3 regions of the Lysinibacillus sp. UBA5994 genome follow, and region 3 is predicted to be linked to each of the others. Evidence: predicted binding sites of a transcription regulator. Region 3 holds the regulator's gene; each other region holds the start of a gene.
The links. The regulator LexA, encoded in region 3, represses DNA repair genes until DNA is damaged. The targets are predictions, from matches to a motif close to CGAACATATGTTCG.
Positions count from the first base shown of each region.

Region 1 (5,977 bases), on a different contig from region 3:
GCTAAATCATCAATTTTTTCAGGTTGTACAATAATACGAATTTCACGTCCAGCTTGAATCGCATAAGATTTTTCTACGCCATCATAGCTTTCTGAAATTTCCTCTAACTTTTCAAGTCTCCGGATATAGTTTTCAAGTGTTTCACTACGTGCACCTGGACGAGCAGCTGATAATGCATCAGCTGCAGCGACTAATACCGCAATAACAGATGTTGCTTCAGTATCACCATGATGCGAAGCAATACTATTAATGACAACTGGGTGTTCCTTATACTTTGTTGCTAATTCCACACCGATTTCGACGTGGCTTCCTTCAACTTCATGATCAATTGCTTTTCCAATATCATGTAATAAGCCTGCACGACGAGCCAATGCTACATCTTCACCAAGTTCAGCAGCAAGTAATCCTGCTAAATGTGCGACTTCAATTGAATGTTTTAGAACATTTTGTCCATAGCTTGTACGATATTTCATGCGGCCTAAAATTTTCATTAAATCTGGATGTAAGTTATGAATACCAATTTCAAATGTAGTTTGCTCACCTGTTTCGCGGATTTGTTCATCCACTTCACGTCGAGCTTTTTCCACCATTTCCTCAATACGAGCTGGGTGAATACGACCATCCTGTACAAGTTTTTCAAGTGCAAGTCGAGCTGTTTCACGGCGAATTGGATCAAAGCCTGATAATATAACCGCTTCTGGCGTATCATCAATAATTAAATCAATTCCTGTTAACGTTTCCAATGTACGGATATTACGGCCTTCGCGACCAATAATACGTCCCTTCATTTCATCATTTGGCAAGTTCACAACAGATACAGTTGTTTCTGCTACATGATCTGCAGCAAAGCGTTGTAGTGCTAATGATAAAATTTCACGTGCTTTTTTATCTGAGTCTTCTTTCGCACGTGTTTCAGCTTCTTTCGTCATCACAGCAATATCAGTTGATAACTCTTTTTCTACTTCATTGAGGATAATTGATTTAGCTTCATCCCTAGTTAAAGCAGAAATACGTTCTAACTCTGTTTTTTGTGATGCCATGAGCTCGTCCACTTTGCTCTCCATCTGTTCAATATGCTGTTGTCTTTCAGCTAGAGCTTGTTCTTTGCGCTCTAAGCCAGCTTCTCTCTTATTTAGAGCATCATCTTTGCGATCAAGATTCTCTTCTCTTTGCAATAAACGGTTCTCTTGTTTTTGAAGTTCTAAACGACGTTCACGAATGTCATTTTCAGCTTCAGTACGAAATTTGTGAGTTTCATCTTTGGCTTCAAGTAGTGCTTCTTTCTTCATTGCCTCCGCTTCTCGTTTTCCTTCTTCAACGATTGTTTCAGCGACATGTTTAGCACCAGTGATTTTTGAGTCATTCACTTTTTTCATGTAGATATAGCTAACAGCGGCACCAACGATGAGTCCAAGCAAAGCGGAGATGATAGTAATTCCATCCATATGAACACCTCCTCTTGCTATTTGGGTATTACAGTTTCAGTCGGCGCATACATCTATGTCGCCTTAGCTAAAATGCACCAGATTTTGTTAAAATTTATGCAAAACCCGTTTCATTGGCCAAAGGCATTATCTTCATCCAGTAGGCGTTTAGACATCCATTTTAAAGGATATTTCACTATAAAACATTTGCTAAATGAGGATAAAATGTACTGCCTATTTAAAGTCATAATTCAGAAATTATACATATTTAATTGTATAGCTAGCCTCATGCTCTGTCAAGGATAGTCAGGCGTATGTTCGCCACCTTAGCCAAAAAAAGTAAGTCCTATCCATTCAGTGAATTTTTTCCCTATTACTATTTCACTAGAAAATTTTTCATGTTAAATACAATTTTTAAAAAAACAGTACATAAGAAATAAACACATAGCCTCTCTCTTATTATGTGTAAAAATTTAAGAATATAGACAAAAAAATGCATTGCCCCCTCAATAAAGTGGGAACAATGCAATCATTAATTATTCTTCTTCCAGAAGTAACATTAATTCTTCATCCATCTCTTCTTCATCATCATGGGCAGCAATTGTATAAGAAGAAGCTGCAATACCATAAGAAGCTCGGATTTTATTTGCTATGTCTTCTAGGACAGCAGTATTTTCTTTTAAATACTGTTTAGCATTTTCTCGTCCTTGACCTAAGCGCTCATCGCCATATGCATACCAAGAACCACTTTTTTGTACAATGTCTAATTCTACGCCTAAATCGACTGTTTCGCCTTCTTTAGAAATTCCTTCTCCATACATAATATCTACTTCAGCTGTACGGAAAGGTGGTGCTACTTTATTTTTAACAATCTTAATTTTAGTACGGTTACCAACAATATCATTACCTTGTTTAATAGCTTCTGCACGACGCACTTCTAAACGGACAGAGCTGTAGAACTTAAGCGCACGTCCACCTGGTGTTGTTTCTGGATTACCGAACATGACACCAATTTTTTCACGAACTTGGTTAATGAAAATAGCAATGGTTTTTGATTTATTAATCGCGCCTGAAAGTTTACGTAAAGCTTGAGACATTAGACGTGCTTGTAGGCCGACATGAGAGTCACCCATATCCCCTTCAATTTCAGCTTTTGGCACTAAGGCAGCAACAGAGTCAATGACGATAATATCAATAGCACCACTGCGCACTAATGCTTCTGCGATTTCAAGTGCTTGCTCACCTGTGTCGGGCTGTGATAATAATAGCTCATCAATATTGACACCTAATTTTTGTGCATAGATCGGGTCTAATGCGTGCTCAGCGTCGATAAATGCTGCTTGTCCACCTGTTGCTTGTACTTCAGCAATGGCATGTAGAGCAACAGTTGTTTTACCCGATGATTCTGGACCGTATACTTCAATAATACGTCCACGTGGATATCCACCCACTCCTAATGCAGCATCAAGTGCAAGTGAACCACTTGAAGATGTCGCAATTTCTAAATCGGTTTTTTCACCGAGTTTCATGATGGAACCTTTACCAAAATTCTTTTCAATTTGTTTTAGAGCCTGTTCTAAGGCTGCTTTACGATCACTCATTCATTTTCCTCCTTCGAAAACTGTTCACTGTTTTTATCTATCTCTACTATACTTGTTTTTGAGAAAACACGCAAGAAAAAAGCGAACATTTATTCGATTTTTCTTCAAAATAAAAATTTGGATAGTTTTCCTCTACCCAAATTCCTATGTTTTACTCTATTTTAATAACGTTTTGTGTAGCCACGTTCTTCTAAAAGCTGCATTAAATAATGGCATGTAAATTTCACCGCACGGAGTCGATTCGTATTCCGCATGCCTGATAAATGAAGTAAATATGTAAGCGGCTCCTCGTCATTTATGGCAATACCAATCCAAACCGTACCTACTGGCTGATGATCATGTGCAGTGGGACCTGCTTCTCCTGTAAGACCAATCCCAATATTTGTAGCAAATTTCTCACGAACAGCACTTGCCATTGCCGCTGCACACTCAGCACTCACAACACCATGTGTATCAATTAATTCTTGTGAAATGCCTAGCTGTTTTACTTTCGCATCTGCTGCATAGGTAACAACGCCTCCTATAAGTGCATTGCCTACCCCTGGAATTTCCGCAAGTTCAGATTGAAATAAACCAGCAGTTAAACTTTCTGCAGCCGCAATTGTTAGCTCATTATCCAGTAGCATTTCTACCGTTTTTGAGGCAAGGGAATCATCATCTACACCATATTGATAATCACCAACAAGTGCTTGTATTTCTGCAACCTTTGCCTTAATAAGCTGGCCAGCTTGTTGCTCTGTTGCGGCTTTAGCTGTTACGCGTAACGTTACCTCACCATCAGAAGCAAGTGGAGCAACTGTTGGATTGGTTTGTGCATCTAAAATATTTTGAACTTGTACTTCAAGCTCGGCCTCACCAATTCCATAAAATCGCATAACATGTGATGCAATGATCCCTCCATCATTAAGCATCGCAGCAAGTTTAGGTTTAGCCTCAAATTGAAACATTGGTTCTAACTCTTTTGGAGGTCCTGGTAATAAAATATAAGTGCGATCATTTTTTGTGAAGATCATACCTGGAGCCATTCCATGGTGATTAGCTAATACTTCACTCCCAGCTAAAATTAATGCCTGTTTACGATTATTTTCCGTCATTGGACGTCCTCGTTTAGCAAAAAATTGCTCAATATACGTCAATGCTACTTCATCAAACTCAAGAGAAACACCAAGATGACGTGCAATCGTTTCCTTCGTTAAATCATCTTTTGTTGGACCAAGTCCTCCCGAAAAAATAATGAGATCTGCACGAGACTCTGCCACTTCGATAGCTTGTTCTAAACGCTTTGCATTATCGCCTACTACGGTATGATAAAAAACGTTGATGCCAAGCTCGGATAGCTGGCTTGAGATAAATCTCGCATTTGTATTCGTAATTTGACCTAATAATAGTTCTGAGCCAACCGCAAGAATTTCAGCATTCATGATCCCAAGACCTTTCTTATTTAGACTCAAGTAATACACGTCGATTTAGATAGAAATAATCCCATCCTGACCAAAGTGTAAAGAACAATGCAACATAGAGCATGATTGTATCAAATGGAATACCAACCAATGTAAAGATTGTATTGTGTAAAAGAGCAGCAGCAATCGCTACAATTTGTGCCCAAGTTTTAATTTTACCAAGCTGATTGGCAGCTACGACTTCTCCTCCACCTGCCAAAATCAAACGTAAACCCGTTACAGCAAATTCACGACTAATAATAATGATAATTACCCAAGCAGGTGCCATCTTAAGCTCGACCATTAAAATAAAGGCTGCTGAGACAAGTAACTTGTCAGCTAAGGGATCTAAAAATTTCCCAAATGTCGTTACAAGATTATACTTACGTGCGTAATAACCATCCACCCAATCGGTTGTTGAAGCAAAGATAAAAATAAGTGCGCCTATAAAATGATGAATTGGCATCTCTGCACCAAAAAGTGATAATGTTCCCCAGCCAAAATCAAACATCATAACAATGACAAAGAATGGAATAAGTAAGATTCGAGAGATGGTAATTTTATTTGGAATGTTCATTTTTCTAACACCTTTCATGATGAAAGAAAGTAGTCATCATGTGATGACTACTGTTCTTTATTGAAATTGATGACGATATTTTGCGTTACAATTTGTTGTGCATACGTTAGAAGTTCGTCATTAATATAGATTTTAGCTTGCGTTGAATTACCGAGACGAATACGAACATAGTTTTGTGTTGAGGCGTCAAATTCAACTACTTCCCCGGCATTATAGACACGCGTATCTGTTAAGATTTCTTGTTGCTGTTGATTGCGAATACCAACAAATGTAGGGCCTGATATTTCAATTTTCAGTTTCATTGTATCTGTCCCTGTTAACGTATAAGAAGTTGTCGCTCCATCTGCTTCAACAGTACCCGCGGAAATTGTTTGCTTCATCTCTTCAGTTTGATCAGTGTCATCTTCATCAGTTGGTGTTTCTTCTGTAGCTTTTGTATCTTCTTTATCATTTTTCTGTGCATCTTTATTTTCTTGTTCTTTTTTATCCTTCTCACTATCAATTGGCTTGACATTTGTGTCATATTCAATCTCAGGAGTTGGATTTACTTCTTCGCTTGTCCCTGGACTGTTTTTTGATTGCCATAGCACCCATATAGCCACAATAATGACTACAATAAATAAAGCAACAATGATTTTTGGCATAGCCTCCATCATTTTATTCGAAGGGCCTTTCGTTACTTTTCTTCTGCTGGGGCTATTCGTCATCGATTGACTTACTTGATCGTTTGGAGTGCTCGGTAGTTCATTTTTATATGTCTCTAAGATTTCTTCCGCATCCAACCCAACAGCTTCTGCATATTGTTTGATAAAAGCTCGTACATAAAACGAACCAGGCATAATGGAATAATTGCCCTCTTCAATTCCTACTAAATAACGTTTTTGGATTTTCGTTATTTCTTGTAAATCGTCTAAGCTGTAGCCTTTAGACAGTCTC
Region 1 is NZ_DJAU01000023.1:181-6,157, forward strand. It holds gene rny (ribonuclease Y) at 1-1,445, opposite strand, end outside; gene recA (recombinase RecA) at 1,961-3,025, opposite strand; gene B3D98_RS06815 (competence/damage-inducible protein A) at 3,187-4,446, opposite strand; gene pgsA (CDP-diacylglycerol--glycerol-3-phosphate 3-phosphatidyltransferase) at 4,463-5,041, opposite strand; gene B3D98_RS06825 (helix-turn-helix domain-containing protein) at 5,089-5,977, opposite strand, start outside.
Region 1: a site for LexA is predicted at 3,108-3,121, ahead of recA (recombinase RecA). Genes of this name have one in related genera too.

Region 2 (5,977 bases), on a different contig from region 3:
CTGTGACAATTACACATTGTAATGTCTTAACGATTCATCAAACAATCCCTATTCAGGGACGTGCGAATGTTACATTGTCATTAGATGTAACAAGCATGACTTGTGATCTTGATGATCTTATCCAGCAATTAAAACGCTTAGATTTTGTGGAATCAGCGGAAGTGATTAGTTCTGGAGCATTATAAGCACAGAGAGTGTTCAATCCTTTAATTTTTGACAAAATGACAAACATCGTGTTGAATAACCCCAATGGGTAAAGATACGATAACAAAGCTCAAATAAGGAGCTGTCCCAAGCGTTTTTCATCACGAGGGACTGCTCCTTATTGTGCCATAAAGGAGGTATTTGCAATGACAAAGCAACAATGGGAAAATCGAATCGCCTATCTAGGACCAGAAGCATCATTTACATACTTAGCAACAAAGGCTACTTTTCCAAATGAGTGGCTCGTACCGTGTGCCACGATTCCAGAATGTATAGAGGCTGTTGCAGAGGGAAAGGTAGATTTAGCTGTCGTGCCGCTAGAAAATGCTCTAGAGGGCTCTGTATCATTAACATTAGATTACTTATTCCATGAGGCAACACTTTATGTAACTGGAGAGTTATTGCTGAAAATTCAGCAGCATTTAATGGTCAACAAAGCGCAGAAGGATGATTGGCAGTCAATTGAAGGTGTTTATTCTCATCCGCATGCACTAGCTCAATGTCATAAATATTTATTTTATCGTTTTAGTCATGTACCATTACATCAAACAACTTCAACTGCAGCAGCAGCAAAATATGTATCAGAGAATCCACAAGAGTGTATAGCGGCAGTCGGAAATGCAGCAGCAGCTGAAAAATATGGTCTTGAAATAGTGGAGCAGAATATCCATGATTTTCATTTTAATCATACACGATTCTTTGTACTGTCTAAGCAAAATAAACGATTGCCACAAGAGCTATCAGATGGGCAAGCAAAAACAACATTTATGATTACCTTACCAACAGATCGTTCAGGTGCATTACATCAGGTGCTTTCTGTTTTTGCATGGCGTCAGCTAAATTTAAGTAAAATCGAATCACGTCCATTAAAAACTGGATTAGGTGATTATTTCTTTATGATTGATGTATTAGCAGATGAAAAGGAACCGATGATGCGTGGGGCAATGGAAGAATTAGCTGCGCTAGGTTGCAAAGTAAAGTCTCTGGGTACCTATTTTACTTATGTAACATCAGACGAAGCATAGTAATGTGAAGGAGGAGGAGGAAAGAGATGGGTGGGATTATTTTATTCGATGGTGTCTGTAATTTTTGTGATAGCACTGTTCAATTTATCATCAAACATGATCAAGCTGGCTATTTTCAATTTGCATCGCTGCAAAGCGAGGCTGGTCAATCGCTTCTCACTCAATATCATATACCAAAGAATATAGATAGTGTAATTCTTATTGAACAAGGGAAAGTGTCTGTTGAATCTACCGCTGCGTTAAACATTTGCCGTAAATTTGATGGATTGTGGCCTTGTTTCTACGCCTTCATTCTTGTACCACCATTTATTCGCAATGCATTATATCGATTATTTGCAAAGCAACGCTATCGTTTGTTTGGAAAAAAAAGTGAATGCTTATTGCCTACGCCTGCTCAACGTCAAAGATTTCTTTCCTGATAGGGAAATACTCGCCTTTAAGGGAACAATACAATAGCTGCGGACAGAAGCCCGCGCTTAACGAGACAATACCAGCATTAAAAAACAGAAAGCACCGTTTGAAATCAATTTTTCAGACGGTGCTTTTACTATTCATTGATCTGACACTAAGTAGCCCTTTTTTTGTAAAGCTCGCTCAATTAATGTTAAAACTTCAACAGAGGGTGCTGTGATGACATGTAGATGGATGCCGCCAGTGAGAGCAGATAAATAGTTGGCCTGTGTGGCATTCACACGTTCGATAAATTGTTTCACCTCATGGCGGTTGGATACCATGATAGAGGCTGTCAGTTCACCATATATTGGATGTTCGACAATGACATTTTTGACGGTTCCGCCACAGTCTACAATCGTCATTAATTCATCTTCCGTCTGCTCTGATGTATGCAAGCAAGGGAATGTTCGTTCAACGGTTTGCTGTATTTGTTCTTGATGCATATAAAGATAACCTTGGCTTGTGGCAATAATGGGCTCATTTCTTGCCTTTAATAAAGTCATATCATTGACGATTACTTGTCTAGAAACATTGGCGAACTTTGCTAAGTCTGTCCCAGTTATAGGTGCTTTATTTTTTTTTAATTGCGCTAATAGTTGCAGTCGGCGTTCTTCGCCTAACATTTTTTTCATAAGAGATCACCCCTGCTCGTAATAAAGGAATCAGCGTTCCTTATGAATTAGTGTACCATGAAGCTTTTCTAACTTGCTGAAATTTTTGTATCCAAATGAAACATTGAACATATGATACGTAGAGAGGAAGGGAGGAAAAAATTGCGTATTCATATTGTTCAAAAGGGAGATACATTGTGGAAGATTGCGAAAGAGTACGGCATTTCGTTTGAAGATTTGAAGCGGCTCAATGTCCATCTTGCCAACCCAGATTATATTGTTCCAGGCATGGAAATTATATTGCCTGAAAAAATAAACAAAGAGCCGCATAGAGATTCACATAAAGAAATGCCGAAAAAGGAAACACAAGTGCATAAGGAGACACCAAAGGAAAGTCCTAAAAAAGAGGTACAGCGACCAATGCCACCACCACCGCCAATTGTACCGCCACCACCAGCTCCTATGCCAATGCCAGAACCACAAATGATACCGATACCAATACCGATGCCAATGCCAATGCAGATGCCACAACAGCCGATGTGGGTACCGCAGCCTGTGGAAATGAATTGGCACCAGCAATTGGTGATGCCACAAATGGAGCAAAATGTTACAACACCACCTGTACAAATACAGCCACCACCACCGCCAGCACCTACACCGCCACCACCGCCTGTAGCTAAACCAAAGCCAATGCCAATGCCACAACCAGCACCACATCCACCAATGCATATCATGCCACAAATGCCTGCCGTACCACATTGTTCAAGTTGCCATCAGCCAATCTATCATCAGATGTGGTGGCCGATGCCAATGCAGCCGCAGGTCGAGCATTATACGATGCCACAGCAGCCAATGTCCTATGACATGCCAGATCATAAAGTAGGTGGAATGGAAGACTTTTTAGAGTCCACATCACCATTCTTCCATACGCAAGATCACCAAAAGCCACAAATGGATATGATGCCCGATATGAATATGGGGCAATCCTGTGGTTGTGGCACACAACCAATGATGATGCCTGATATGAACATGGGTCAATCTTGTGGCTGTGGCACACAACCAATGATGATGCCAAATTGGCAAATGGACCCTTGTCATTGCCCGCCACCACCATGTCCGACACATTGTCCACCACCATGCCCATCAGCAGCAGGTCCTTGGATGTCTCCGCATTATTTCCCAGGCGGGATGACGCCTTATCGATGGTGAAAAAGCGTATATTGTAGAAGAAGTAAAGCCAAATATTTGGAAATATAAATATCGATCGAAAAATTATTTTGTCAAACGTGCAAAGCAAGTGGAAATTGCGGAGAAGGTAAGAACCATTCATCGCCAATTAGGACGTATGGAACCTTCTTTGATCCTACCATTAGTTCAGAGCGATGATGAGCAGTTAATTGTGCAAATGTGGCAAGAAGGAAGCCACGGGGCTAACTTTGCGCATAAAAAAGATCGTAATGAATCTCTTAGACTATTAATCGCTTTACATGACACACATAAAAAGATTGCTTGGCAGCGCGTGCCAGGCTTGCATACCTACTCACAGCTTTTAAAATGGCAAATGCGTCATATGCGTTTTAAAAGTAGAAGAAATGAGTTTCGAACATTTTTAACGAAAGAAGAAATTGATCAAATATTGCATTATAGTGATAAGTCATTACAATTGATTGCATTGGAAGATGCACCTGAAAAAGAGATTACGCTATTGCATGGGGATGTAGTTCATCATAATTTTTTATGGTGCTCCGATGGACAATTACGTTTAATTGATTTTGATTTAGCACACCTTGGTGAAGCGGATGACGAGTATATTTTATGGTTACATCGTGTGTTACCTGCTGTAGATTATGATCTTGGAAAGATTTTTGCAGAGTTACCTGAGCTGAAACGACTGGATAAAAGAAAGCTTCATCGCTTGAAATACCCGAATGAGTTATTACGAGAATGGCTGTTTGCTATAGATTTACCACTAGAGCAACAGCTAGTATTTTTAGATTATTTAGTACCATTTACAAAACGAGCCCTCACCTATTGGCCAAAACTGTGGTACGATATTGATAGATTTGTCAAGAAATGACCGTCAATTGGCGGTCATTTTTGTCTGCGAACGGAGTTTAGACGCTACTTTTTGTCGAGCATTCGTTCGCTATATGCTATAATCGAAGACGATGATTGTGAGGGATTATAGATGTATGATTATTTAAAAGGACAAATTACTCGTATTACACCTGAATTTATTGTGCTGGAACAACAGGGGATTGGGTGGCAACTTAATACGCCCAATCCATTTGCTTTTCGAACATCTGCCCTTGAGCAACAGATATATGTTCATTTGCATGTGCGAGAGGATGCGCAAGTTTTATATGGCTTCCCTAACCTAGATCAGCGTGAGTTATTCCGTAAGCTTATTTTAGTGTCAGGAATAGGACCAAAGGGCGCTTTAGCGATTTTAGCTACAGGTAATCCACAACAGGTTATTAGCGCAATTGAGCGGGAGGACGAAGCGTTTTTAGTGAAGTTCCCTGGAGTTGGTAAAAAAACAGCACGTCAAATGATCCTCGACTTGAAGGGTAAACTTGGTTCATTATTAGATACACTTGAATTACCTAGTGCAGAAGATGAATTACCTTTGTTTGGTGTGCATGCCTATAAACATGAATTAGAAGAAGCCCTACTTGCCTTAATGGCTCTTGGCTATTCTGAAAAAGAGCTAGAAAAAATTAAACCACAGCTAGAGGATAACGATAAACTTGAAACGACAGATGCCTTTATGAAACAAGCATTGCAACTACTGCTAAAATTAAAATAAGGAAAGGAGGAAAGGTGCATGTCTGAACGTATGATGGCAAGTGAAGCAGGGAGCTATGATGAGCAGTTTGAGTTATCTTTACGTCCTCAAAAATTAGCACAGTATATTGGGCAACATAAAGTAAAGGAAAACTTACAAATATTCATTGAAGCGGCAAAGCTTCGCCAAGAAAGTTTAGATCATGTGTTGTTATATGGACCTCCAGGACTTGGTAAAACGACCTTAGCGGCTGTTATCGCAAATGAGATGAATGTTAACGTACGCATGACAAGTGGCCCTGCGATTGAGCGTCCAGGAGATTTGGCAGCTATTTTAAGTTCACTAGAGCCTGGGGACGTTTTATTTATTGATGAAATTCATCGACTGCCCCGTGCTATTGAAGAAGTATTATATCCAGCAATGGAAGACTTCTGCTTAGATATTGTGGTAGGAAAAGGTCCTGAAGCACGTACTGTACGACTTGATTTACCTCCCTTTACCCTTGTAGGTGCAACAACAAGAGCGGGTGCTTTATCAGCTCCTCTAAGAGATCGCTTTGGTGTGTTGCTGCGCCTAGAATATTATGATGACCGATCGCTTGCTGAAATTGTTGTGAGAAGTGCACATTTATTTGAGGTAGAAATAGAGCAAGTAGCAGCAATGGAAATGGCGAGACGCTCACGTGGAACACCTCGAATTGCCAATCGTTTATTGAAACGAGTGCGAGATTATGCACAAGTGCTTGGAGATGGTATGATAACGGAGGGTCTTGCACAGCAAGCATTAGAGCTGTTACAAGTAGATCCTAGAGGGCTTGATCATATTGACCATAAACTTGTAACCAATATGATTGAGCGATTCCGAGGAGGCCCAGTAGGCTTAGATACTCTTGCTGC
Region 2 is NZ_DJAU01000061.1:70,935-76,911, reverse strand. It holds gene B3D98_RS21090 (ACT domain-containing protein) at 1-185, shown strand, start outside; gene pheA (prephenate dehydratase) at 351-1,229, shown strand; gene B3D98_RS21080 (thiol-disulfide oxidoreductase DCC family protein) at 1,256-1,648, shown strand; gene B3D98_RS21075 (transcription repressor NadR) at 1,781-2,314, opposite strand; gene B3D98_RS21070 (LysM peptidoglycan-binding domain-containing protein) at 2,456-3,502, shown strand; gene B3D98_RS21065 (phosphotransferase) at 3,492-4,370, shown strand; gene ruvA (Holliday junction branch migration protein RuvA) at 4,482-5,102, shown strand; gene ruvB (Holliday junction branch migration DNA helicase RuvB) at 5,121-5,977, shown strand, end outside.
Region 2: a site for LexA is predicted at 4,426-4,439, ahead of ruvA (Holliday junction branch migration protein RuvA). Genes of this name have one in related genera too.

Region 3 (5,977 bases):
TCTAAGCGTTATAGAAATTTCTTCAAAGGTAAATCCACGTTTGCGTAGCTTCACAATTTCCTCTACAGGTAGATCTTTTCGCTCCTGCCCCTGAGGATTACCTCGATTCGATAAATTATTTTCTGGACGATAACCGTTTTCTACAGCACGTCGCATTCCTCGTCGAATTTTAGCATTATGGATTCTACGCTGATATTCCTCTACAATTGCTAAAATTTCAAGCAGCATCGTATCCATTTCATTTAATTGGACTGGGCCTGCATCACGCATAGAAAAAACATCAGTTGCTGACTTTTGTAATAAATGTAATACAGCCATCCTTGCATTGCCTCGTCCTAAACGAGTTTCATCTTGGACAAAAAGAGCATTAATGTTCTTATCTTTTATAAAATCAAGCATTTCTAGCAAGCCTTCACGTTCTACATCATAGCCACTATGTTGATCTTTAAACACGCCCTTCACCGCATAGCCTTGCTCTTTAGCATAGCGCAGCAACTCTTCCTGCTGGCGCTCTAATGAGGAGCTTTGTGTTTCTTTTTCAGTACTTACGCGACAATAGACAACAGCCGATAGTTGATTATTTATCATTGTTCATTTCTCGCAATTTCGATAGTATTGATGGGACTGGCTTGATCACTCACTACAGGAATAACTAGAGATTTTCCCGCTACAATTTTAATATCTGCTAGTTCATTTTCAGTTTTTACAAGCTTTATCCAATCATCAGTACTCATTTTACCACGATATTGCTCGGCTAACGACCACAAGCTATCCCCATGTTCGATTTTAATTTCTGCGTAACTAACTTTTCCTGGATCAGTAATGTAAAGGTATGCTGCAAATAATAAACAAGCTCCTATTAAAATTGAGATATGTGTGTTTTTCTTCAACCATGTCATAATCATTACCCCTTTTTAAGAATGTTTGTTCGGAATGTATGTTCCCATAATAAAGCGAACAAACGTTTTTGTCAAACACTTTTCGAACCTATGTTTGCATACATGTTCGCATTCTGTTATACTATCAAATAAGAAGAATGATTTTAGAAAAAAGAGGTGAGCACTCATGAAAAAAGTTTCGAAAAGACAAGAGGACATTTTAGCTTTCATTAAGGAAGAGGTACGAGCTAAAGGATATCCGCCATCAGTACGTGAAATTGGTGAAGCAGTTGGACTTGCTTCCAGTTCAACTGTTCATGGACATTTAGCTCGATTAGAACAAAAAGGCTTTATTCGTCGAGATCCAACAAAGCCACGTGCAATTGAAATTTTAGAGCCTGAAGAATCCATTCAAAAACAACAGGTGATCCATGTCCCACTTGTCGGGAAGGTTACAGCTGGTTCTCCAATTACAGCAATTGAAAATATTGAAGAATACTTCCCATTACCCGATACGTATGGCACAAGTGAAGATCAATTGTTCATGCTAGAAATCATGGGGGAATCAATGATTGAAGCTGGGATTTTAGATGGAGATTTAGTCATTGTAAAACAAAAGGCAACAGCTAATAATGGGGATATTGTTGTAGCTATGACAGCTGAGGATGAAGCAACTGTAAAACGTTTCTTTAAAGAGAAAAACCATTTCCGTTTACAGCCTGAAAATTCTTCTATGGAACCAATTATTGTCGATCAAGTTTCTATTTTAGGACAAGTTGTAGGTCTTTATAGACGTGTACATTAACGATTAAAGCAGATTTTGAGGATTATGTTCCTTCTAAGAGCATGTATCCTCTTTTTTACGCAAAAAAAGAATCCACATACGATTGGATTCTTTGTACAATGCCTCTTCTAAGCTTCCTTCTTAAATTTTATGCTCGCTTCAATAAAGGCTGAAAATAGCTTTTGAGCACTCTCATCTCCTGCTATGGCTAGTTCCTCAGGATGCCACTGAACAGCTAAGCAAAATGGCATCTCCTCATGAACTACCGCTTCGATAATACCGTCGTTAGATTTTGCCGCTACTTTTAATTTTTCTGCTAAAACATTCACCGCTTGATGATGAAATGAATTCACTGCTATTTTCTCTTGTTCAACGATAGTCGCTAATAGATTGTCAGCAATAACCTGTACAGTATGGGTAGCTACAGTTCGACCTGATTGCTGCATATGTTGGAGTAACTTGGTACTAAAGTGATCACTATCAATATCCTGATATAAGGTACCACCTAATGCAACATTTAGTATTTGAATTCCTCGACAGATCCCGAAAATAGGCATCTTACGTTGGAATGCGGCTTCAATCAATGCTAACTCAATCGTATCTCGCGCTGGGTGAATTTTTCCAAGCTTTAATGAAGGCTCAGCCCCGAATAGAAATGGATGCACATCATGACCACCAGATAATAATAAACCGTCTGTGAGGGCTAAAATCTGGGCTGCCTCTTCTTCTACTCCAATTGGAATAATCAGTGGAATTCCACCTGCTTCAATGATACTTTTACTGTAAGCAACATTTAATCGAGAGGATAAATCATCCTCTACAAAGGCTGTAATACCAATAATCGGTTTCACTTGCTTCCCTCCACATTCTTGAAAATTTCACAATTACCAAAAGCCTAGATACCAATGAATTAATACATCGCCATAGAAATAAACAATAACTGCGGCCAATGCAATAGATGGCCCAAACGGAATGGGTGTTTTTCTCCCCTGTTTGTTTTTCGATAACATGGTAATCCCGACAATCATACCAATAACTGCAGCTAAAAATAGCGTTAACAGTGTATCAATCGTACCCAGAACGAGACCAATTAAAAAGAATAATTTAATATCGCCTCCACCCATGCCACCGTTTGATAGCACAGCAATGATATATAATATGCCAAAGCCAACCACAGCACCCACAAGAGAGTCCCACCACGGTGTTAATGGTGACAGCACTCGTCCAATAGCTAGCAAAGGTAAAAAGAATACTAACACCTTATCTGGAATTAGCATATAGGCTAAATCTGATACAACGATAATAATTAATAAAGAGATAAAAAAGAGTGCTACTATCAATTCTATGCCCCAGCCTAGCTGCCAATAAGCAAAGGCAAATAATACACCTGTCATTAATTCTATGACTGGGTAAACCCAAGAAATTTTATTGCCACAACCCCGACATTTTCCTCCTAACAATACATAAGACAAAACTGGTACTAAATCAAGCGCCGTCAGTCGTCTCTGACATTTTGGACAATGTGAAGGAGGATGTACAATCGACTCCTTCTGTGGTACACGTAAGCCAACTACATTATAAAAAGAGCCAAAGACAAGTCCAAATAAAAAAATAAAGATCGTATAAGCCATTTCCAATTTTATGTCCTCCTAAACCAATAGGCGCCCATACAAATGAAGTATGGTGCGCCTATCAATAAAGTTATTGTTGTTCTTCGTAGTAGAACGTCGTCACTTGCACTGTTGCCTTTAACGTAAGATCTGCATCTTTCTCAAGCTGTGCCTGCTCTCCAGGCAATTTAAATTCAATCTTATCGGTTTTCATGATACGCTCTAATTGTTCAACCTCCTGTAAAAAGCTTTCAAGAGAATTAAAATCAAGCGCACCCACCTCTAATATAAAAGTAACAAGCTTTAAATTAGTTGGTAAAGAGTCCTTCGAAAGAGATGCAATCGGTGTAGTAGTCTCCTTGTTCTCCTGATCACCATTGACCTCTGCTTCAGCCTGCTCCAACATATTAAGATCATTCGATTCATCTGAAGGTGTCACAGTGCCGTCCTCACCTTGAACAGTTAAAGACAGTACACGAGTTCCTGTCACCTCTTCAATCTCAGCTAAATCAAGAATAATCTTTTCAACGGCTCTTGTTACAGGTAGCTTTTGTCTTAAGGCTAATATATTGATAGTAGGCTGTCCCTGCTCTTTGTCTAATTGTGCTAGTTGTTCTTTGACACTAGCTAATTCTTGCTGCACCTGCAATACATTACTCTCTTTTTCATTCACTTCATCCAATTTTGGTGAAAGCAAATAATAATACAGCGCAAATAAAATAGCAGCTATCAGCGCAAGTAACAAGATCATAGACGAATTTTTACTACTCGTTAATTTATTCATGAGCGTCGTCCTCCAGCTAAATACATAAAATCGATTGTCGCTGTAATGGACACTGAATATCGCGGTACTTCTTTAAATTTTTGTTGGGGTGTTAACACCCTTTGTTCACCTAGCTCTATTTCAAAGTTTGAGACAGTGTTAATTTGAGCATCTGTAAAATAGCTACTCATTAAAAGTCGCTCCACATATTTCGATATATCTGTCATCGTTTCAAAATCCACTTCAATATTCACCGAGTTCTCTCCGAAAACATAGCTACGTAAATAGGATTGAGTTGGTAATAAAGTTTTTGTTTCATCAATTAACGGTGTTACAGGATAAGAAACGCTTTGTATAAAAGTTACTGAATCTTCCAACGAACCCTGATCGACATTTTGTCGTGCGTCTAGCTCTTGCTGCAATTGATCAAGCTGTGTTGTTAATGCCTGTTCCTCTGCAGTCAATCGTGACAATTCACTTTTGGATGTAAAAAATAAAAAAAGTAAATAAGCTACAATAAGTCCCACAATGACAATCACCAAGCTATAAAAAAGCTTGGGAGAGGTTGTTCTTTTTTCAAGTTGTGGTAAGAGGTTTATATCTGGAACCATTAACGAACCTCCTTCAAAGCTAAGCCAAGCAACGTTGAAAATTCTCGCTTAAAGCGCGGAAACGATTTCTCAATTTTTTTCCCATCGACAACCCTTAGTGGTGGTTCTAAATTAGAAGCGAGTAAGTTCCCAATTGATTTCAATAGTGGGTTATCGCCAAGCATGATAATTTCATCCACTGTTTTTTCACCTTTATGTAAAGAAAACTTAAAGAAATTCATCATCCGATCAATCTCTAAAACCTGATCCATTACGACCATTTGATAATTCTCTGATTCACCATTATAAATAAATTGATAGCTAAACTCATTCTCTTTCTTTCCCAGCCATTGCGTCATATCTACTTCAATGGTTTGATAGCGCAAAAACTCCACTTGGCCATTGGAAAAAATACTGATGGAGAGTTCATTAATTGACCATTCTGCAATTAAATAGGTTTTATTAGGCATTAATAAGGACATGTGCTCTAATAAACGTATATTACAAAGCGCACGAATATCGGCAGCTTCGGGTTCTAATGAAACATCTAACAGCATCCCTACCAGTTTCGTAATCTCTTCAGAAGGTGCAGCAAATAAGATAGCCTTGCCGTCCTCGGCATCTGCATCATACACATCAATTAAAGGGTCTTGAAATGGTAAATGAATAGAATGTCCCAATTCCATTTCAGCATATCCTCGTAATTCCTGAGGCTTTACATCTTTAGGGTGCTCAAAGTTTTTCAATAGAACCGTCGTATCAGGGACAAACATACGAACAGCCTGTTTTTTCCCTGTCCATTTCATTACTTGCTCTTTAATCACCTCAAAAAGAGCTACCTCATCGATAATAGTTCCATTTTCAACGATTCCAGCTGCTAAAGGGTATTCATAGCCCTGCCACTGATTAGGCTCTGGTCCTTTCGCCACAATCGCACGCAGCACATAATCCTTCAGTTCAATCGAAACATGCGACTTTCTTTTTCTCTTAAACATGTGAAAAGACCTCCTTATCCTACTCAGTATAAATGATTTTTTCAATTAGTCATCCATTTCCCAGCCAGAAACGCAAATTTTCTTGCGCTTCTGAGTGGGTTAGGAGGACTGATTATGGCGTTGTTGTATCTGGAGTAGTTGTAGGTTTTTCTCCTCCAGCTTTCACCAATTTACTATTAATCTCTTTTTCAAGGGATTTTCCATCTGTAACTTTAAATTCTTCTAATTTTATATCCTTTAATCTAGGGTACGTAATTTGCCAACCATCTTTTGTTAATTCAACAACAGTATCATTTAATTCTATACCATCCACATACGATTTTAATGCATCTTTATCACATTTATCATTTTTACACG
Region 3 is NZ_DJAU01000050.1:95,753-101,729, reverse strand. It holds gene B3D98_RS15480 (YneB family resolvase-like protein) at 1-588, opposite strand, end outside; gene yneA (cell division suppressor protein YneA) at 585-899, opposite strand; gene lexA (transcriptional repressor LexA) at 1,066-1,683, shown strand; gene B3D98_RS15465 (gamma-glutamyl-gamma-aminobutyrate hydrolase family protein) at 1,791-2,513, opposite strand; gene B3D98_RS15460 (prepilin peptidase) at 2,547-3,299, opposite strand; gene B3D98_RS15455 (hypothetical protein) at 3,364-4,056, opposite strand; gene B3D98_RS15450 (PilN domain-containing protein) at 4,053-4,646, opposite strand; gene pilM (type IV pilus biogenesis protein PilM) at 4,646-5,620, opposite strand; gene B3D98_RS15440 (prepilin-type N-terminal cleavage/methylation domain-containing protein) at 5,733-5,977, opposite strand, start outside.